Regions from separate parts of the Variovorax sp. PAMC26660 genome, predicted to be linked through region 2. Evidence: riboswitches for the same ligand, from Rfam matches in the RefSeq annotation. Region 2 holds a riboswitch; the other holds the start of a gene.
The links. A riboswitch is a leader RNA that binds a small molecule or an ion and turns the genes downstream of it on or off. The one in region 2 is predicted to bind manganese.

Region 1: linked by a shared signal. The riboswitch ahead of H7F35_RS11725 (TMEM165/GDT1 family protein) and the one ahead of mntP (manganese efflux pump MntP) in region 2 are both predicted to bind manganese.

The regions. Positions count from the first base shown of each region.
Region 1 covers NZ_CP060295.1:2,422,032-2,429,282, reverse strand. Annotated here, with positions in the region: gene H7F35_RS11755 (monovalent cation:proton antiporter family protein) at 1-908, opposite strand, end outside; gene H7F35_RS11750 (SIS domain-containing protein) at 995-1,996, shown strand; gene H7F35_RS11745 (KdsC family phosphatase) at 1,996-2,544, shown strand; gene lptC (LPS export ABC transporter periplasmic protein LptC) at 2,541-3,200, shown strand; gene H7F35_RS11735 (SDR family oxidoreductase) at 3,235-4,017, shown strand; gene H7F35_RS11730 (RNA recognition motif domain-containing protein) at 4,105-4,668, opposite strand; yybP-ykoY riboswitch at 4,929-5,071, shown strand; gene H7F35_RS11725 (TMEM165/GDT1 family protein) at 5,125-5,688, shown strand; gene H7F35_RS11720 (homoserine O-acetyltransferase) at 5,907-7,061, shown strand; gene metW (methionine biosynthesis protein MetW) at 7,058-7,251, shown strand, end outside.
Region 2 covers NZ_CP060295.1:6,433,140-6,440,390, reverse strand. Annotated here, with positions in the region: gene H7F35_RS30240 (Mur ligase family protein) at 1-851, opposite strand, end outside; gene H7F35_RS30235 (agmatine/peptidylarginine deiminase) at 987-2,072, opposite strand; yybP-ykoY riboswitch at 2,209-2,378, shown strand; gene mntP (manganese efflux pump MntP) at 2,391-2,960, shown strand; gene H7F35_RS30225 (hypothetical protein) at 3,045-3,248, shown strand; gene H7F35_RS30220 (LysR substrate-binding domain-containing protein) at 3,253-4,194, opposite strand; gene H7F35_RS30215 (FMN-dependent NADH-azoreductase) at 4,304-5,038, shown strand; gene H7F35_RS30210 (GNAT family N-acetyltransferase) at 5,051-5,524, shown strand; gene H7F35_RS30205 (diguanylate cyclase domain-containing protein) at 5,683-7,251, shown strand, end outside.

The DNA of each region.
Region 1 (7,251 bases), 3.4 Mb from region 2:
ACGCCCACCAGCATCCAGCGCTGCACCACGATGTGCCAGTCGAGCGACATGCCGACCGTGATGAAGAACAGCCCCAGCAGCACGTCGTGGAAGGGGCGGATGTCGGTCTCGACCTGGTGCTTGTATTCGGTCTCCGACACCAGCATGCCCGCGATGAATGCGCCCAGCGCCAGGCTCAGGCCGGCCAGCTCCGTGAGCCAGGCCAGGCCCAGCGTGATCAGCAGCACGTTAAGGATGAACAGTTCTTCGCTGCGCCGCCGGGCCACCAGCGTGAGCCACCAGCGCATGATGCGCGGGCCGCCGTAGAGCAGCACGCCGATCAGGAAGGTCGCCTTCAGCAGCGCCAGGCCGAGCGCCTTGGCCAGCGCCTCGGGCGGCGCGCCGAGCGCGGGGATCAGCACCAGCAGCGGCACCACGGCCAAATCCTGGAACAGCAGCACGCCCATCACGCGCTTGCCGTGCTCGCTTTCGAGTTCGAGCCGCTCGGCCATCAGCTTGACCACGATGGCGGTGCTGCTCATGGTGAGCGCGCCCGACAGCGCCAGCGTCGTTTGCCAGCCCAGGCGCCAGGACGGCGGCAACTGCGTGGAGATGAGCAGCGCGCCGATCGTGGCGAAGGCCATCGTCAGCAGCACCTGCAGCAGGCCGAGCCCGAACACGTGCTTGCGCATGGCGCGCAGCTTGGGCAGGCTGAATTCGAGCCCGATCACGAACATCAGGAACACCACGCCGAATTCGCCCAGATGGCGGATGCCCTCGGAGTTCTGCGCCAGCGCAAACGCATGCGGCCCGATCAGCACGCCGGCCGACAGGTAGCCCAGCATCGGCGGCAGCTTCAGCGACCGGCAGACCACCACGCCGATCACTGCGGCCAGCAGATACAACAGCGTGAGATCGAACGAAGACATAGGCGCCGATGCTAGAGCAATGTCCGTGCCCCGGGCTTCCCCGGGCCATGAGGTTCCGGGCACCGCCCGGCCCGTAAAATCGGCCAATGAGTTCCCGCCCCGCCCCGGCCCATGTGGTCGACCCCGAAGCCATCCTCGCTCGGGCACGCGTCACCTTCGACATCGAAGCCGAAGCCGTTCTTGGTCTGAAGACCCGGGTCGGCCCGAGTTTTGTCGAGGCCGTGCGCAAGATCCTCGACGTTCGCGGCCGCGTGGTCGTGATGGGCATGGGCAAGAGCGGCCATGTCGGCCGCAAGATCGCCGCCACCCTCGCCTCCACCGGCACGCCCGCGATGTTCGTGCACCCGGCCGAGGCCAGCCATGGCGATCTCGGCATGATCAAGTCGGTCGACCTGGTGCTCGCGATTTCCAACAGCGGCGAGGTCGACGAGCTGACCGTCATCCTGCCGGTGGTCAAGCGCCAGGGCGTGCCCCTGATCGCCATGACCGGCCGCGCCGACTCCACCCTGGCGCGCCACGCCGACATCGTGATCGACGCCGGCGTGGCCAAGGAAGCCTGCCCCCTGAACCTCGCCCCCACCGCGAGCACCACCGCACAGATGGCGATGGGCGACGCGCTGGCGGTGGCGCTGCTCGACGCGCGCGGCTTCGGCTCCGAAGACTTCGCGCGCTCGCATCCGGGCGGCGCGCTCGGACGCAAGCTGCTCACGCATGTGAGCGACGTGATGCGCTCGGGCGACGAAGTGCCGCGCGTGCCGCCGTCCGCCACCATCAGCGAGCTGATGCGTGCCATGAGCATCAAGGGCTTCGGCGCTGCCGCCGTGGTCGAGCCGGACGGCCGCGCCTCGGGCATCTTCACCGACGGCGACCTGCGCCGCCTGATCGAAGCGGGCGCCGACCTGCGCACGCCCAAGGCCGCCGACGTGATGCACCGCGAGCCGCGCACCATCCGCGTCGACGCGCTGGCGGTGGAAGCCGCCGAGCTGATGGAGCAATGCGGCATCACCCGCCTGTTCGTGATCGACGGCGCGGGCGTGATCGTTGGCGCGATCAACACCAACGACCTGATGCGCGCGAAGGTCATCTGATGCCGCTCGAGTTCCAGGCCGAGACCTTGCTCGCCGCACAGGATGTGCGCATCGTCTTCTTCGACATCGACGGCGTGCTGACCGATGGCGGCGTGTACTTCACCGAACACGGCGAAACGCTCAAGCGCTTCAGCATCCTCGATGGCTACGGCCTGAAGCTGCTGCGCAAGGCGGGCATCACGCCGGCCGTGATCACCGGGCGCGATTCCAAGCCGCTGCGCGTGCGGCTCGAAGCGCTGGGCATCGAGCACGTGCGCTACGGCACCGAAGACAAGCTGCCTGCCGCCCAAGCCATGCTCGAACAGCTTGGCTTCAACTGGGCGCAGGCCGCTGCCATCGGCGACGACTGGCCCGACCTGCCGGTGTTGACCCGCGTCGGCTTTGCCGCAGCGCCGGCCAACGCGCACGCCGAGGTGCGCGGCATTGCGCGCTACGTCACCAAGGCGCGCGGCGGCGAAGGTGCGGCGCGCGAATTCTGCGATCTGCTTCTGACAGCCTGCGGCCAGTACCGGCCGCTGCTCGAGGCTGCCATGGGCCCGAACCGATGAACGACATCCAACGCGTGTGGAGCCAGGTGCGCAATGTGCTCGACCGCGCGACGATCTATCTGCCGATCATCCTGACGGCGGCCGTGGCGCTGGGCACCTACTGGCTGGTGCGCAATGCGCCCAAGCTGCTGGAGCCTTCCGCCAAGACCGCGCCCACGCATGAGCCCGATTACTTCATGCGCGACTTCGTGATCAAGAATTTCCTGCCCAGCGGCGAGCTGCGCAGCGAGCTTCATGGCACTGAAGGGCGGCACTATCCGGACACAGACACCATCGAGGTGGACAAGGTGCGCATGCGCTCCGTGTCCCCCGAAGGACTGGTCACGCGCTCGACGGCCAACCGCGGTCTGTCGAACTCCGATGGCAGCGAAATCCAACTGTTCGGCAATGCCATCGTCATTCGCGACCCGTCGGTGGGCGCCAACGGCAAGCCGATGCCGCGCCTCGAATTCCGCGGCGAGTTCCTGCACACCTTTCTCGACACCGAGCGCGTCACGTCGAACCAGCCGGTCACGCTCCTTCGCGGCACCGACCAGTTCACGGGCGACACGCTCGACTATGACAACCTGAGCGGCGTAGCCAACCTGAACGGCCGGGTGCGCGGCATGCTGATGCCGTCGCCGGCGATGGCTGCGGCTCCGGCCAAGAAGCGCTGAAGAAAAAAAGAAAACACCCGGAAGCCACTCACGCATGACCACGTCCCCGCTTGTCTTCATCACCGGCGCATCGAGCGGCATCGGCCAGGCCCTGGCCGCGAGCTTCAGCGACGCGGGCTATCGCCTGGCGCTGGTCGCACGGCGCACGGCGGAGATCGAATCATGGGCGAACGCCCGTCAGCTAAGCGCAGACCGCTACCAAATCTACAGCGCCGACGTGGCGCAAACGGACAGCATCGTGGCTGCCGGCGTCGCCTGCATCGCGCAGCAGGGGCTGCCCGACGTGGTGATCGCCAATGCAGGCATCAGCGTTGGCATCGACACGGCGCAGCGCGCGGACCTCGACGTGCTGGCGCAGACCTTCGCCACCAACAACGTCGGACTGGCCGCTACTTTCCATCCGTTCGTGAAAGCGATGGAAAAGCGCGGCAGCGGCCGGCTGGTCGGCATCGCCAGCGTCGCTGCCATTCGCGGGCTGCCGGGGCATGGCGCGTATTGCGCCAGCAAGGCTGGCGTGGTCGCGTACTGCGAGAGCCTGCGCGGCGAGCTGCACAACAGCGGCGTCAAGGTCGTCACGCTCTGCCCGGGCTATATCGACACGCCGCTCACGCAAGGCAACCGCTACGGCATGCCCTTCCTGATGAAGGCCGAGGACTTCGCCGCGCAGGCGCTGCGCGCCATCGAGTCCGGCACGAGCTACCGCGTGATTCCCTGGCAGATGGGCGTGGTCGCCAAGATCATGCGCATGCTGCCCAATGCCGTGCTTGACCGGGCGGTGCAGGGCCGCGAGCGCAAGAAGCGCAGCGGCGAAGCCTGAAGAAGAAAAAGCGCCAGGCACAGATCCATTGCCATTGAAAAAGGCTCCCGAGGGAGCCTTTTGTCTGTGTGCGTTGAAGCGCGGGAATCAGTAGCCGCTGTTGCCGCCACCACCGTAGCCGCCGCCACCACCGCTGCGACCACCACCGCCGCCGCCACGGGGGCCAGCGCCGTAGGGGCTGCGGAAACCGCCATCGCCACCACCGCCGCCGCCGCCACTGCGGCCACCACCGCCGCCGCCGTAGCCGCCGCCACCCGAGCGACCACCGCCGCCGCCGCTGCGATCGCCGCCACCACCACCGTAGCCACCACCGCCGCCGCCGTAGCCTCCGCCACCACCGCCGCCATAACCACCGCCGCCACCACCGTAGCCGCCGCCACCACCGCTGCGCGGGGGACGTGCTTCCATGGGACGTGCTTCATTGACGACGACGCTGCGGCCGCCCAGGGGCTGGCCGTTCATGCCGGTGATGGCTGCCTGTGCTTCCGCGTCACTGCCCATTTCGACAAAGCCGAAGCCCTTCGAGCGGCCCGTGTCGCGTTCCATCATGACCTTGGCGCTGGTCACTGCGCCGAACTGGCCGAAGGCCTGTTCGAGATCACCGTCGCGCACCGAGTAAGGCAGGTTGCCGACGTACAGTTTGTTGCCCATCAAGGGACTCCTATAAACACATCAAGAAAAGCGATGGAGTCCCGAAAGCATCACTCAAACGAGAGCCGTCGAGTCGCGCGAAACTGACCGATCACCGAACTGCCTCCCCACCAAAATTAAGAGGGAGGCTCTTGCATTATGGGTGAAATATGCGAAATGCAAGCAGAAAATTGATTCTTGAGGTAGCACTTGTCAAAACTAAAAAAGCGAGCGCACGCTTACCGAATTCAGCCGAGGTCTTGAGGGCTGCAGGTAGAATCCGCCCCGTCATTGGGGAGTAGCCGCCTTCCGACTTCGAGAAGGGCCCGCGTCAACAGACTTGTCCTGCCCCACACAGGACATGGCGCGTGCAGTGAAAACACCTGGCGAGACCTTTGACCGTGCAACTTCGGGAAATATGGCCGAAGGTGTTGCACGGTCAATTGCGTCCTTCGGCCCAAGGAACCCACGTTCATCATGGAAGCTTTTCTCGTTGCAACCGGCGTAGTTGCGCTCGCCGAAATGGGCGACAAGACCCAACTTCTGGCCCTCTTGCTCGCTGCCCGTTTCAGGAAACCCTGGCCGATCGTGCTGGGCATCTTCGTCGCCACCATCGTCAACCATGCCCTTGCGGGTGCCGTCGGCAACTACATCACGCACTGGCTGGGGCCCGAGGTCCTTCGCTGGATCCTGGGCGGCTCGTTCATCGCGATGGCCGCCTGGATGCTGATTCCCGACAAGCTCGACGATGACGACGCCCCCGGTGCCTCGCACTTCGGCGTCTTCGGCACCACGGTCATCGCGTTCTTCCTGGCCGAGATGGGCGACAAGACGCAGATCGCCACCGTCATGCTCGCAGCCCGCTTCACCCAGGACTATTTCTGGGTCGTTGCCGGCACCACGCTGGGCATGATGCTGGCCAATGCGCCTGTGGTGTGGCTTGGCGACAAGATCGTCAAGCGCGTTCCCATCAAGCTCGTGCATGGCATCTCCGCCGCGATCTTCCTGGTGCTGGGCGTCGTCATGATCGTGGGCTGGTAGAGGGGCGGGCTCCTTCCAGGAACACCGCGGAACCGGCTTTGCCGGGCCGCTGGTGTTGCCCCCGGAAAGGGGGTTGGAGAAGCGACACGAAGTGCGCGAAGCCTGGGGGATATACTTGCTCTGCGCCGATTTGCTACAGCTTGCGGGCGCTTTATAAATTCTGCTAAAGACGGCTGCCGGACCCGGCTCGTTTTTGGCGAGGCCGGGTTTTTTCATTCATGCCGTCACCTTTGGTCGTCACTTCGCAGTCGATGCAGTTCGCAGGCCCGCTGGCCTTGCGCAGCGGCACGTCGATCAGCGACTACACACTCGCCTACGAGACCTATGGCACGCTGAACGCCGACCGCAGCAATGCGGTGCTGGTGTGCCATGCGCTCAATGCCTCGCACCACGTCGCGGGGGTCTACGAAGGCCAGGCCCGCTCCGAGGGCTGGTGGGACAACATGGTCGGGCCGGGCAAGCCGGTCGACACCGACCGCTTCTTCGTGATCGGCGTCAACAACCTCGGCTCCTGCTTCGGCTCGACCGGCCCGATGCACGTCAACCCGGCCACCGGTCAGGTCTACGGCGCCGACTTCCCGGTGGTGACGGTCGAAGACTGGGTCGACGCCCAGGCCGCATTGCTGGACGAACTGGGCATCCGCACGCTTGCAGCCGTCATGGGCGGCAGCCTCGGCGGCATGCAGGCGCTGTCGTGGACGCTGCAGTACCCCGACCGCGTGCGCCACGCCGTGGTGGTGGCCAGCGCACCCAACCTCACGGCCGAGAACATCGCCTTCAACGAAGTCGCGCGCCGCGCCATCGTGACCGACCCCGACTTCCACGGCGGCCACTTCTATCAGCACGGCGTGATCCCCAAGCGCGGCCTGCGCATCGCCCGCATGATCGGCCACATCACGTACCTCAGCGACGACGTGATGAACGAGAAGTTCGGCCGCATCCTGCGCAGCGCTGTCGAGGGCGAGACGGTCGGCCTTAACTACCGCTACTCCACGCAGGACGTCGAGTTCCAGATCGAGAGCTACCTGCGCTACCAGGGCGACAAGTTCAGCGAGTACTTCGACGCCAACACCTACCTGCTGATCACCCGCGCGCTCGACTACTTCGACCCCGCCCGCAACCACGGCGGCAATCTCAGCACCGCGCTGGCGCAGGCCACGGCCAAGTTCCTGCTCGTGAGCTTCAAGACCGACTGGCGCTTTTCGCCCGCGCGCAGCCGCGAACTGGTGAAGGCGCTGCTCGACAACCGCCGCAACGTGAGCTACGCCGAGATCGATGCGCCGCACGGGCACGACGCCTTCCTGCTGGACGACGTGCGCTACATGGGCGTGGTGCGCTCCTACTTCGAACGCGTGGCGCAGGAATTCCAATGAGCGACCTCGACAATCAACGACTCATCGCTGCACTCGTGCCCGAAGGCTCGCGCGTGCTCGACCTCGGCTGTGGCGACGGCGCCCTGCTCGACCTGCTGCAGCGCGAACGCGGCTGCAGCGGCTATGGCGTGGAGATTGCCGACGGCAACGTGCTGCAGTGCATCCGCCGCGGCGTCGACGTGATCCAGCT
Region 2 (7,251 bases):
GTGGTGGTCAGGCGGGCGAGCGCGCGGTGCATGGCTGCCTTGTGGGCGTCCGCCTTTGTGAAAGCAGAGGCTTCCACCAGCGCATGAACGGCGTGCGCGTGGCGCAGCGCATCGAAAGCGAGGGCAGAAGGGGCGGCGTGGGGAACACCGCCATCATCGAACGTGCCGTCCGGTCGCACGCGTGCCGCGAGATGGTCGCTGCCGTCTGCGATGAGCTGGCGCAACTGCGGCGCGCTCCACCGGGACCGCGAGCGGTAGCCCGTTGCGGCCCCCTCGGCACCGAGCGGATGCACGCCTTCCGCATCCACCAGCACGGCGTGGGTACGGAAGCACCACACGGGCGCGGCGGCGTCGTCGGGAAAGGCGAGATCGATGCCGAAGCGGTGGCGGCCACAGGCATGCAGGTTCACGGGATGCGGTTGCGCATGCGTCGCGCCGGGTTCCTGGAGGATGGCGTGGCCGGCGATTTCCTGCGCAAGCAGCGCCACGTCGAACCGCGCGTCGAAGGCGACGCCTTCGCGAAAGCGAGGTGGCGGGTTTTGCGAGAGGCGGGTCTTGAGCTCGCCCCAGGTCAGCATCTGTACCTGGCTCACCACATCCACGCGCAGGCTTTGCAGCGGGTGTGAAGAGCGCGCGGCAACGAAGGCCTCCAGCGCCTGCGTGCCTTGCTGCCAGGCCGCCTCCAGGTCTTCGCCACGTGCCGCGTGCACGTGGGCGCGATCGACGCCGTTGTGCAGTGCGAAGAACACGACACAGCCGGCGGTGCCAGCCGGTGCAAAGGCCTGCGGCGATGCGCCGCGGGAAGTCGCCAGGCCCTGCCAAGCGCTGTCCAGAAGATCGCTGAGATTCACTGCGTTGATCCCGGTCTCCGCCCGGCTGCCATGGGCGTTGTTCTTTTAGGTGGCGGCAGTCTATCGTTTGGCTGCAAACCAAAGCATGAACCCCTAGATGCCTTGGTGTCTCTGGTGCCGCCCCAGCGCAGCCGATCAGCGCGGCTGCTGTTGCGTGGTGCAGTGAATGCCGCCGCCGCCTGCGGCGATGGCATCGATGTCGAGCTGCACCACCTCGCGCTTCGGAAACAGGTCCCGCAGCAGTGCGCGCGCGTTGGCATCGGCGCGCGCATCGCCGAACTGCGGGCCGATGACGGCGCCGTTGCACACGTAGAAGTTGATGTAGCCCGCCGCGAACTCGTCCGTCTCGAACGTGCTGCGCACTGTCTCGGGACCCTTGAGCACTTCCACGCGCAAGCGCTGGCCGCGTGCGTCGGTGGCCTGCTGCAAGATTTCCAGGTGGCGCCGGGTCACGGCGTGGTCGTAGGAGTCCGGGTCGTCGTCGACGCCTGCAACCACCACCCCCGGCGCGGCAAAGCGCGCATAGAAGTCGGTGTGCCCGTCGGTGATGTCGCGGCCCGCGATGCCGGGCAGCCAGATGATCTTGCGCAGGCCCAGCAGGCGCTTGAGTTCTGCTTCGCAGGCCTCCTTGCGCAAGCCGGGGTTGCGGTTGGCATTGAGCACGCAGCTCTCGGTGATGATGGCCGTGCCCGCGCCGTCGACCTCGATGCCGCCGCCTTCGAGCACGAGCCGCGTGCTCAGGCGTTGCCCTTTAGCGGTGTCGGTCACGTACTCGGCCACCTCGGCGTCGCGTGCATGGGCCTGCTTGCCGCCCCAGCCATTGAAGTTGAAGTCGATACCGGCCCATTCGCCGGCGGCATTGCGCACGAACACCGGCCCGGTGTCGCGCATCCAGAGATCGTCCACCGGCTGCACTTCGAGTTGCACGCGGTTGCCGCACAGCCTGGCTGCCAGGTCATGCTCCTGCTCGCGCACGAGCATGTGCACGGGCTCGAAGTCGGCGATGGTGCGGGCGATGGTGGCCAGGTGCTCGCGCGCCGGCTTCAGCAAGCGCCGTCCCCAGACTTTTTCGCTGGGGCCGAAAGACATCCAGGTGGCGCGGTGCGCATCGCCTTCGTCCGGCATGCGCCAGGTCTCGGGGGCGGCGGCAACCGAAGACGGCGCAGCGGCCCAACCCAGCGGCGCAAGGCTCAGTCCGTTCAGCAGGCGGCGGCGGGTCATTGAAAAGTGCATCTCTCGAAGCCGATCAGAACTTGGAAAGAGGGCAGCCTGGCGTTGGACATATGAGTTCAATGGATGGGGGCGCCGATGCGGGGAGCCGCTTGGCCGTTTGCGGATTCTGACTAGAATCGCCACTCCCTTGGGGAGTAGCCGGCTTCCGGACTTCGGAAGCGCTCACGTCAACATACTCGGTTCGCACCATGCGAGCCGTGGCGTGAGCAACCGACAGGTTGGCGAGACCAGCGGCGCATGAACACGGCATTGGCCGGCGGGTTCGTGCGCTGCGGCGTCTTGAACCGGCCTTTGCTACTACCCACCATGAACATTGCCTCCACGATCCTTCTTGCATTCGCCATGTCGACGGATGCTTTCGCCGCTGCTGTCGGCAAAGGCGCAGCACTTCGCAAACCCTCCTGGCGCGAGGCCTTGCGCACCGGCCTCATCTTCGGCGTCATCGAGGCGTTGACACCCGTCATCGGCTGGGCTGCCGGCCTGGCCGCCGCCAGCTATGTCGCCCGGTGGGACCACTGGATCGCGGTCACGCTGCTCAGCGTGCTGGGGCTGCGGATGATCTGGGCGGGCTTCGGCGCACCCGATGCGGTGGAAGACAAGCCCGAACGCAACTCCTTCTGGACACTCGCGGTGACCGGCTTCGCCACCAGCATCGACGCGATGGCCGTGGGCGTCGGGCTGGCCTTCATCAACGTCAACATCGCCTGGACTGCGCTGGCCATCGGCCTTGCCACCATGACGATGGTGACCATCGGTGTGATGGTCGGGCGCGTGCTGGGTGCGGTGATCGGCAAGCGCGCGGAAATCCTGGGCGGCCTGGTACTGATCGGCATCGGCTTCCTGATCCTGTACGAGCACCTGAACGGCCTGGCCTGAGGCGCTGAAAAAAATGGGCGCCCGGCGCCCATTTTGAACACCTAAGCACTAGCATCCGGGGCATAAGACAGACAAGGACCCCCCATGGAGACGTACCCGACCCTTCGCCAGGCCACAGGCGTTGCCCGCATTCTCAGCAAGCGCTCGTCTTGCACCATCGTGGTCTATCGCCAGGGAGATGAAAGGTTCGTGGCGGCGCATTCCGCCGACCGTGTCGATGGCACCATCGAAAGCGTGTACCGCGACGGGTACGTTGTGCCGACGCTCCTGAGCAAGACGACACGCTGACGCGTCAGCGGCCGTGGGGCGCGTCCCCCGCGGCCTGCATCGCGATCCACTCCCATACCGCACGAATCGCCGGCTCTTTCTCGCGTCCGCTCGCGGTGGCCAGAAAGTAGCTGCCCGTGTCGAGCGCAGGCCCGAACGGCTGCACCAGCGCACCGCTGCGCACTTCTTCCGCCGCCAGCGTGAGGCTCAACAGCGCCACGCCATGCCCGCCGAGCGCGGCGAGCATCGCGTGCGTCTCGTCTGAAAACGAAAGGCCCGAAGCCTTCAGCGCCCGGCCCCTCGGCGGCGTGATGCCGGCCTCGCGAAACCAGCGCGGCCACACCGCAGGCGCCAGTGCCTGCGGCTGCCAGTCGCAGTGGATCAACTGGTGCTTCGGCAGATCGCCCACGCGCGTGAGGCCCAGCATCGGACTGCACAGCGGCGCGTAGCGCTCGGGCATCAGCTCGCGCGACGCAAGGCCGGGCCAGTTGCCGCTGCCCGAGCGCACCGCGATGTCGGCGTCGCCCCTTGCAAGGTCGACCAGCGTGTCGCTCGCATGCAGCCGCAGCTCGACGCCAGGGCAGGCCTCGCGGAAAGCCACCATGCGCGGCAACACCCACCGCGCGGCAAACGCCGTGTTCGTGGTGAGCGTGACGGCCTGCGATGCGGCAGGGCGCCGCAGCTTGTCGACACCGGCTTCGAGCACGTCGAAGCCCATGCGCAGGTCGTCGAACAGCCGCTGGCCCGCAGGCGTGAGCGCCAGTTGCCGCGTCAGGCGCCGAAACAGCGGCTGCCCCAGCGTGTCTTCGAGCGCGCGCACCTGGTGGCTGATGGCAGAGGGCGTGACCGAGAGTTCGAGCGCCGCGCGCTGAAAGCTCCGGTGCGCGGCTGCAGCCTCGAAGGCGCGCAGCGACAGCAGCGGAGGCAGGCGCCGGGGCGGCCGGACAGATGAGCCAATCTCGTTCATGAGAGGAAAAATGATCGTTTGTGGATGGCCTTGATCATGCCTAGATTCAGGACCTGTGCAGCCATTCTGACTGCACAGGACAGAACAAACCGACTCATCCATCAAGACCATGACACTGAACCTTCTCCACATCGACGCCAGCGCCCGTGCGGGCCGTTCCGACATCGACCTCCACGGCTCGCACACGCGTCGCCTTTCCGCGCGCTTTGTCGAGCACTGGCGCAAGGCGCGGCCGGACGACCGCATCGACTACCTCGATGTCGGCCAGCAGCCGCCCGCGCACGTCACCGGCCGCTGGATCCATGCGGCCTTCACGCCGCCGGCCGAGCGCGAACCGTGGATGGCCGACGTGCTCGCCGAGAGCGACCGTCTGGTCGACCAGCTCATCGCCGCCGATGTCGTCGTGGTCGGCCTGCCGATGTACAACTTCGGCGCGCCGGCGCAGTTCAAGGCATGGATCGACAACATCGTGCGCGTGGGCCGCACCTTCGGTTTCGATCGTTCGCGCGGCGCCGTGCCTTACTGGCCGCTGCTGGCGGACGCGGGCAAGCGCGTGGTGCTGCTTGGGGCGCGCGGCGACCACGGCTACGACGCGGGCGGGCGCATCGCGCACCTGAATCACACCGAGAACAGCGTGCGCTCGGCCTTGGGTTACATCGGCATCACCGAGGTGTTCGAGGCTGCGGTGGAGTCGGACGAATTCGGCGGCGAACAGCTTGCGCAGTCGCTGTTGAAGGCGGAGGCCGGAGTCGATCGCCTCGTCGACGAACTCGGCGGTGCGACAGCAGGCAAGGCCAATGCGAACGCCGATGGCCAGCTCGTATGCTCGGACGACCCCCGATGAACTGGAGCGAGATTGACCAAGCCCGAGGCAGACAAAAACCCGACTGACGGGACAGCCGCAGCGAAACCTCTGCGCGTTCGCGAGGCAGTGACTACCGATGTGCAAGCCATGCTCGCGTGCGACGCGTATGCCCGGTCGAACACCGGTCGGGCAAGTCTTGTCGCCGCCGCAGTCGGGCAGCGTCAATGCACGGTGGCTGTGGAGGACGGCCGTGTCGTCGGCTACGTGGTGCTCACACACGACTTCTTCGGGAACGGCTTTGTTTCTCTTGTCGTCGTTTCGCCTGCGCACCAGCGCAAGGGCGTGGCACTTCGACTGCTTGCGGCGGCCGAGGCCGCATGCCGGACGCCCAAGCTCTTCACCTCGACAAACAGCTCCAACCTGGCGTCCCAGAGGCTCATCTCGAAGGCAGGCTTCTTGCGCAGCGGCCTGATCGAGAACCTCGATGCGCATGACCCCGAGCTTGTGTACTTCAAGTTCGTTTGATCGAGCGGGCCTATCGATCACAGGGCAGGGGCGCGATAGACACCTTGCCCTTTGGGATGACCATTACATCCGCGTACACCGAAATCGGAGAAGATGAAGCACTGGTCGCCTGAAAAACATCGATGAATTTACCGGGTCTCTCTAAATTCCGCATTGGGTTGAACACACGCCTGAGCCTTGGTGTTGCTGCGGTCGTTCTGACCGCAACTTTCGCCATCGCCACCGTGGCGCTGCACCTGGTCAAGAGTCGCATGCGCGCATCGATCGCGGACGAGCAGGTCGCGCGCGTGTCCGCCATTGCCGACGCCATCGACCAGAAGTTCAGCAGCCGCCGTACCCTGCTGCAGACCTTCGGCGACAGCGTGGAAACCCAGGGCTTCGAAAACGCCGTTCCGCTGCAGGCCTTTCTGGAAAAGCACCCGGCGCTCAAGCAGGCCTTCGACAACGTGGCCTTCATCGACATCGACGGCAACCTCGTGGCCAACCAGAACGGCGCGCAGCAGATCGGCAGCGTCAACCTCAAGGACCGCGCCTACTTTCAGGAGACGGTGAGCTCCAAGGCCGGCGTCATCTCGCAGCCTTACCGCAACCGCCTGAACGGCCTGGCGCAGGTGGCCATCACGGAGCCGGTGCTCGACAGCGCCGGGCAGGTGAAGTTCGTGATTTCCGGCGCCATCAACCTGAAAGACCGCAACGTCCTGGGCAGGCTGGCCGATGTCCGGTTCGGCAAGACCGGCTACCTGTTCATCACGACCACGGACGGCATTGTGGTCGACCATCCACGCACGTCGCGCATCCTCAATCACATTCAGGCAGACGGCGCAGGAGCGCCTGAAATCATCCGCGCCATGGCCGGTTTCGAGGGGGCGAGCGAAGGCGTCGACGAGAGCGGTGTGCCCGGCCTCTATGCCTTCGACCGCACCGAGCAGACCAACTGGATCGTCGGGGCCATGTACCCGCGCGCCGAGGCTTTCGCCCGCCTCGATGCCATCGAACGCGGCGCCTGGCTCGGTGCGTTTTTGCTCGCGCTGTCGGCGGGCACGCTGGCACTGGGTGTGGTGCGGCGGCAATTGAGGCCATTGGCCGACCTGCACCGGCACATGCAGTTTGCGCAGGACGCGCCCACGGAAGTCGCGGCGCCGCGCAGCTACGCGCAGGACGAGATCGGCGATCTCTCGCGAACCTTCGATGAACTGATGGCGCAACGGCGCGCCAGCGAGGTCAGCCTGGCGCACAGCGCGGCGCAGGTCCGCACCATCGCGGACAACATCCCGGCGATGGTTTCGCACGTCGACGCGTCGCTGCGCTACACGTTCGTCAACGCGCACATCCGGGCGCTGCACAAGAACGCGCCGCTGGTCGGCCGGTTGATGCCCGAGGTTCGCGGCGAGAAGGACTTCGCTGTCGTCGAGCCGCATTTCCGGCGTGCGCTGGCTGGCGAGACCGTCATCATCGAGAAGACCGGCGACCCGGCGCTCGGCATCGGCGACCGCACCTTCAAGGCCCACTACATCCCCGACCATGATGCGGATGGCGTCGTACAGGGTGTGTTCTCGATGACCTTCGACATCACGGAAGACGTGAACATCCGCAAGGCGTTGACCGAGCAGGAGAAGCGGGTGCGCGACGTGACCGACAGCATCCCCGCGCTGGTCGGTTACTTCGATCGCAACCAGAACTGCCTGTACGGCAACAGCCGGGCGCGGCAGATGGCGGGCGTGGGCAAC